Regions from separate parts of the Paenibacillus durus genome, predicted to be linked through region 2. Evidence: predicted binding sites of a transcription regulator. Region 2 holds the regulator's gene; the other holds the start of a gene.
The links. The regulator Rex, encoded in region 2, represses fermentation and respiration genes when NADH is low (regulators of the CRP and FNR family bind a similar motif). The targets are predictions, from matches to a motif close to TTGTGAAATATTTCACAA.
Positions count from the first base shown of each region.

Region 1: qoxA (cytochrome aa3 quinol oxidase subunit II) is a predicted target of Rex. The motif match lies at 1,953-1,970, and genes of this name have one in related genera.

Region 1 is NZ_CP009288.1:1,241,338-1,244,756, reverse strand. Features, by position in the region: gene PDUR_RS05640 (TetR/AcrR family transcriptional regulator) at 1-517, shown strand, start outside; gene PDUR_RS05635 (polysaccharide deacetylase family protein) at 654-1,802, opposite strand; gene qoxA (cytochrome aa3 quinol oxidase subunit II) at 2,228-3,139, shown strand; gene qoxB (cytochrome aa3 quinol oxidase subunit I) at 3,179-3,419, shown strand, end outside.
Region 2 is NZ_CP009288.1:3,896,656-3,900,074, reverse strand. Features, by position in the region: gene dinG (ATP-dependent DNA helicase DinG) at 1-881, shown strand, start outside; gene PDUR_RS16625 (redox-sensing transcriptional repressor Rex) at 1,259-1,909, shown strand; gene PDUR_RS16620 (amidohydrolase) at 1,899-3,197, shown strand; gene PDUR_RS16615 (cell wall elongation regulator TseB-like domain-containing protein) at 3,308-3,419, shown strand, end outside.

The sequences.
Region 1 (3,419 bases), 2.7 Mb from region 2:
CTACCACCGGACGAACACCAAACAGATCGCCGCAGCCGCAGGGGTTTCGACCGGGAGCTTTTATTCCTATTTCACGGATAAGCGTGACGTGTTTCTTGACGTTCTCAAAATTCACAGTCAAGCGATGCAGGCCCATGTTGACGCCACGGTGGCGCAGCTGAGCGCCAAGCAGTCGGACAAACGCGTGGTCATCTCGCATATGATCGAGAGCCTTATCCAATCCCATACACCATACATCAGCTTTCATCGGGAGCTCTCCCTCTTGCAGCTTTCTGATGAGGTGATCAAAGAGGTCATGGAAAGCCAATACAACATAAGCCGTCGCAAAACGCTGGAGTTCATGAAGCTGAGCGAGCATGAGCTGCGCACCTCTGACCTGGAAGCCGCCTCCGTTGTTGTCTTCGAGTCGGTCAGCAGCGTTGTGGACCGCATCGTGTTCTCCGGCGAAGGCGTTTCGGCCGGCCGCCTCAAGGCGGAGCTGGTTGACATGCTGGTCCACTATCTATTCGGTGAATAAGAGCAGCTTATAATTCCTAATTTTCAAAAAAGCGTCCTTCGGAACCGCAAACGGTTCTTCGGGACGCTTTTTTTAACGGTGTACTCTGATTTAGCGGCAGCGGATACCCGTTGCCATCTGGAGAGCAGCATACGAATCACCGCGTATCATGCCAGAAGTTCAGCGGCTTAAGATCGGATGTTATGATTTCGTATCGATAGCCTTTCTTGTGGAGATAATCCAAAATACGGGGCAGCACCTGAAGCGTCGCTTTCTGGTCATGCATCAGTATGACGGGATTAACGCCGTACTTGTCCAGTTTGTTCACCTGGCTGACTACATTGGTATAGATCAAATCGCCGGCGCTCTTATATTTCCAGTCTAAGGAATCGACGTTCCAATCCCAAAGATGATAACCGCTGCCAAGTACTTTATCTCTAAAAGCCTTCGTAAAATACGGCTTGCTGCCGTACGGCGGGCGGATCAGCTTAGTGGTGCGTCCGGAGACCGCTTTAAGATCGGCGTTGCCCTGGTTCATTTCCTTCAGCGCCGCAGCCGGAGATGCATAAAATTTATTCTTCACATGGGTTATGCCATGCAGGCCAAGGCCATGCTCCGATTTGACCATCCGCTTCACCTGGCTAGGGTAACGCTCGATGTTCGGTCCCAGCATGAAAAAAGTCGCCTTCGCGCCGTGCTTGTCCAGGATATCCAGCAGATGTCCGGTCGTCGCCGACGGTCCGTCGTCGAAGGTCAAATAGACGATTTTCCCGGATGCTACCGGTTTGGGCGGATTCGGAGCCGGAGAGGGGCTTGGTGCGGGCTGAGGCGGCTCCTCCGGTTTCAGCATCTCCTTGAACTTCTCGGCAAACGCTTCGTCATCCAGCACCTGAGAGCCATCCGTAATCCGCAGCAAATACTGTACCGGCTTATAGGACACGGAATAGCCCAGCAGCGTGACGATTTTCAGAGGAATCATCAGCTTGCCGCCGCGCTTAAAGACGGTCAAGCTTATTTCCGTCCCGTCTCCCGCGATTCCTTTTCCTTCCTTCAAAATTCTAATCCTTCCTCTGTCACCCGACAGCATCAAATCCTCCGGCGTTCCCCCAAGGCTGAGCTTCAATTTGTCCGCAAGCGCACGCACCGGCACATAAAAGGTATACCCCACGGACACAGCGCGGATATCCGTAACGCTGTCATTAATCCCCAACTTCATTTCGCCGCTCTCCGCGGCAAGCACACCCGGTACTAAGCCCAAAGCAAGGATGAATACAATAACGCATAGCATGGTTTTTCTGATCGACAAGGCCCCAAGTCTCCTATTCTATATATCTTCAATCTCTTTTTCTTACTGTAAAGATAGCATAAATAGAAGGAGGTGAATTGGAGAGATTGTAACCAGCAGGCAAAAAAGTTGTTACTTGCGGGGAAAAAGCTGTTCAGCAGGCGATTATATTTGTGACAAACTTAGCAACAATAGTGAAATTATGAACAAAGTTTGAACATTATAGAATATCCCGAAAACCGCGTAATGACAGTGATTTATATCACATCTTTCGTCTTTTTGTAACAGTTTCTACACACAAAATTAAATAAATCGCCATTATATAGGATTTATATGGATATAAAGCTATATTGTGTATTTTGCATTCCCTTTAAGGAATTTTTAATATAGATAGAGGTTAATGTTATCCGGTTAATGAAACTAGTATTAAAGGAAAGGAGTTCATCATGAACAAAAAAGGGCCGTTATACGCAATGTTTTTCAGCCTTTTCCTGCTGCTGCCCGGATGCGGTTCGCTTACCGTTCTGAATCCGCAAGGTCCGGCGGCAAAAACGCTGTCCGACACGATCATCCTGTCCATTCTGGTGATGCTCGGCGTCCTGGCCGTGGTCTACATTCTCTACATTATCATGTTGGTGAAGTACCGCGCAAAAAAAAGCAACGAAGGGTATATTCCTCCGCATGAGGAAGGAAATAAATGGCTGGAAGCAACCTGGATCGCTATTCCGATCATCATCGTCGCCTTCCTGTCGGTAGTAACCGTAAGGACGACGAACGCGGTGGAGAATGTTCCGGCAGACTACAAGGATCAGAAGCCGCTGGTCATTTACGCATCATCCTCCAACTGGAAATGGCATTTCAGCTATCCGGAGGAAGGCATTGAAACGGTTAACTACGTGAACTTCCCCGTGAATCGTCCGGTTGAGTTCAGATTGTACTCTTTCGGACCGATTGCCAGCTTCTGGATTCCGCAACTCGCCGGACAAAAGTATGCGATGAGCGATATGACCACTTATCTGAATCTCGTTGCGGAGACTCAGGGCGATTTTCTCGGAAGAAATACGAACTTCAGCGGCAAGGGCTATGCTCAAATGGAGTTCACGGCAACCTCGATGAGCAGCGACGACTATGACAAATGGGTAAATGACGTCAAGAGTACCGCTTCTCAGCTTACGGAAGACAAGTTCAAATCGCTGCTGGCTACGGCCCATGTAGGACGCGAGACGTTCTCGTCCACACATCTGACCTTCAGTCCTCCGCCGGGAGAACACAGCGAGCATATGGATATGGATCATAGCAATATGGACCATAGCAATATGGAAATGGACAATAATGAACATTCGCACCAGAGCAACTAATTCCAGACTTACTTGAACAACCTGAAAGGAGTCCTCCCAATGAATTTTGATTTGGAAAAATTCAAGGTTCACGGCGAACCCCTGATCTACGGGGCGATGATCAGCATTGCCCTGGCATCGATCGGGATTGTCGTGGGTTTAACCGTGTTTAGAAAATGGGGATGGCTGTGGCGGGAATGGCTGACCACCGTGGATCACAAGCGGATCGGCGTCATGTACATCCTGGCCGCCCTGCTTATGCTGTTCCGCGGAGGCATCGACGCATTGATGATGCGTCTGC
Region 2 (3,419 bases):
GCAGCAAATCCCTGCAGCTGTACGCCGTGCCCGTTGATGTCAGCGCGCAGCTCAAGGAGCTTTTCTTTGATAAGAAAAAAAGCGCTGTCCTGACCTCGGCAACCTTGTCCGTAGATAAATCGTTCCAGTATATGATCGACAACCTCGGATTGAACGAGGCGCAGGAGGAAGGAAGGCTATCGACCATACAGCTTCCTTCACCCTTTAAGTACCGGGATCAGGCGCTGCTGGTCATTCCGCGGGATTTCCCAAGCGTGAAGGGAACCGTCGGCGACGCCCGATTTGTCGATATGCTCGTTCATTCCCTGGCTGAAGCCGCAGTGACCACGCGCGGGCGGATGCTTGTGCTGTTCACGTCATATAAGATGCTTCGGCAGGTATACGAGCCTCTCAAGGAGGCGCTTGCGTCCGAAGATATCACTGTACTCGGGCAAGGCGTTGAAGGAGGAAGCCGAAGCAAGCTGCTCCGCCGGTTCCAGGAGAATTCAGCTTCCGTCCTGCTTGGAACGAGCAGCTTCTGGGAAGGCGTCGATATCCCTGGTGACGCGCTAACCTGTCTGGCAATCGTCAGACTGCCTTTTCAGCCGCCTAACCATCCGCTCGCAGAGGCGAAGGCCGAGCTATTGCAGGCGCAGAAGAAGAATCCGTTCATGAAGCTGTCCGTGCCTCAAGCCGTAATCCGTTTTAAGCAGGGCTTCGGCCGCCTTGTACGGACCGCGCAGGATCGCGGCATTGTTATTGTTTATGATACCAGAGTAATCGAATCTTATTACGGTAAGTATTTCCTGTACTCGCTGCCAGGACCTAAAATGGAGCATATGTCGACGGAACAAATGGTCCCCCGCATCGCCGAATGGCTACAGCAAGACGGCGCATCCTAATAAAAATACTCGATTGGCCATTGTATAACATAGGCCAATCCAGTCTTTTGCTTTTCAGCACTTCGATCGGCCATTGTATAACATAGGCCAATCCAGTCTTTTGCTTTTCAGCACTTCGATTGGCCATTGTACAACATAGGCCGATCTGCCGATCTTAATCTTTACATGGGTCATACTGTATGTAGATTCCGCCAATTGTCAAGCGTGTCCCGTCAGGGACGAAAAGCGATCCTTCATCCGCCTGATTCAAGGTCCCGCCCAACTTTTGCCGGGCGCCAATTTGCCGTGAGCGGGTGTCCAGAGGGCGGTAGCCCTTGGGGCCCTCCCTTTTAGGGAGGGTTTGGGAGGGTCCTATTTAAAATTTAGGAGGAGAACTCATGAAATCGGACAAAATATCTGAGGCCGTCGTCCGCAGATTGCCAGTATATCTGCGTTTTTTGAACGACCTGCAAAATCGCGAAATCGCCACTGTTTCTTCTCAAGAACTCGGACAACGACTGGATTTAAATCCTGCGCAAATCCGCAAGGATTTGGCCTATTTTGGCGACTTCGGCAGGAAGGGCATTGGTTATGACGTACCCTACCTGATCGAAAAAATCCGCCACATCCTGAAGCTCGACCAACAGATTAATGTTGTTCTGGTAGGAGCGGGGAATCTGGGTCAGGCGCTGTCCAATTACAATATTTATCTGAAAGATACAATGAAAATTACGGCCGTCTTTGATTCCTACCCGCCGAAGATCGGGACCAAGATCAATACTTTGACCGTTCAGCCTATGGATGAACTTGCAAGTACCGTACGCGAGCAGGGCATTCGCATAGGCATTATTACCGTGCCCGAGCAGGAGGCGCAAAAAGTAGCGGATATTCTTATCGGAGCCGGCATTGAAGCGATCCTGAATTTCGCTCCGGTAATCCTGAAGACGCCGCCTGAGATTCGTGTGCATGCGGCGGATTTTACGACCGACCTGCAAAGTCTGGCTTACTATCTGCATGAAGGAAAGGACGAAGAAGAGCATGGGTACTAAATGGATGATCCGAAACGGCAAATTTGCCGTGCCTGGCGCGGATAAGCCTGTTTTTGAAGGATATATGGTAATTGATAACGATTTGATTACGTACATAGGGGAAGAAGCGCCCGTTCTTGAAGAAGACGTACCTGTCTTTGAAGGCAACCGCCTGCTGTTCCTTCCGGGGCTTGTCAATACGCATGGGCATGCGGCGATGTCGCTGCTGCGCGGTTATGGAGACGATCTTGCCCTTCAGGTATGGCTTCAGGAAAAAATGTGGCCAATGGAAGGGAAATTCACCGGAGACGACGTCTACTGGGGAACCGCACTCTCGGTGCTGGAAATGCTCAAGGGCGGGACAACGACGTTTCTTGATATGTATGATCATATGGACCGGGTGGCTGAGGTGGCGGAAGCATCTGGAATACGCGCCGTCCTGATGCGTGGTGTAATCGGGCTGTGCCCGGCAGAGGTGCAGAATCAGAAGCTTGCGGAAGCGGTTGCTTTTGCAAAAAAATGGCATAACGCGGCGGATGGACGGATCACCGCTATGATATCACCCCATTCGCCGTATACTTGTCCTCCGGATTATATCGAGAAATTTGTCCAGGCGGCGCATGACCTCGACCTGCCTATTCATACGCATATGTCCGAAACGCGGCGGGAAGTGGAGCAAAATGAAGCGGATTACGGCCTTCGGCCCGTTGCCCATCTGGAGAAGCTCGGGATGTTCACCCGGCCGTCGCTAGTGGCGCACGCTGTCCATCTGAACGATGAGGAAATCGAAATTCTTGCCCGCAATCAAGTTGGCGTCTCGCATAATCCGGGCAGCAATCTGAAGCTGGCAAGCGGCGTGGCGCGCGTTCCCGAGCTGCTGAAGGCCGGTGTTACGGTATCGCTCGGAACGGATGGCGCGGCAAGCAACAACAACCTGGACATGTTCGAGGAGATGCGTCTAGCCGCGCTGATTCATAAAGGAGTGTCCGGCGATCCGACGGCGGTTCCGGCAGGCGAGGCCCTGCGTATAGCTACGGAGTATGGCGCAAAGTCTTTATTCCTTAATCAAGTGGGAAGGCTCGCGCCGGGAATGAAAGCTGATTTCATCGCCATTGATATTGACCAGCCACATCTGCTTCCGCATACGGATCTGATATCCCATACCGTATACTCGGCGAGCGCCAAGGACGTAGAGCATGTATGGGTCGACGGCAAGCAGATCATTAAGCACGGGGAATGCCTGACCTTGGACGAAGAGGCAATCCGGCGCAAGGCGCAGGAAGCATTCGAGGGACTGCTGAATCGGTAAATTTAAGGAGCTTTCGCTGACAGCCTGTACGACTACTGGAACAAAGGAAACAAGAGCCTCGTCATTTTGGGACGGCGGTAATGTTTCTTCCTAAGAAGGAGAGCTGCACGTTGAGAAAAAGGAGAAAATGGATCTACTACGGGGTGTTTCTGGCCCTGCTCCTTCTGTTCGGATTATATCAATTTTTTGCCTACGTGCTGAAGGATCAATGGAGCGAGCGCA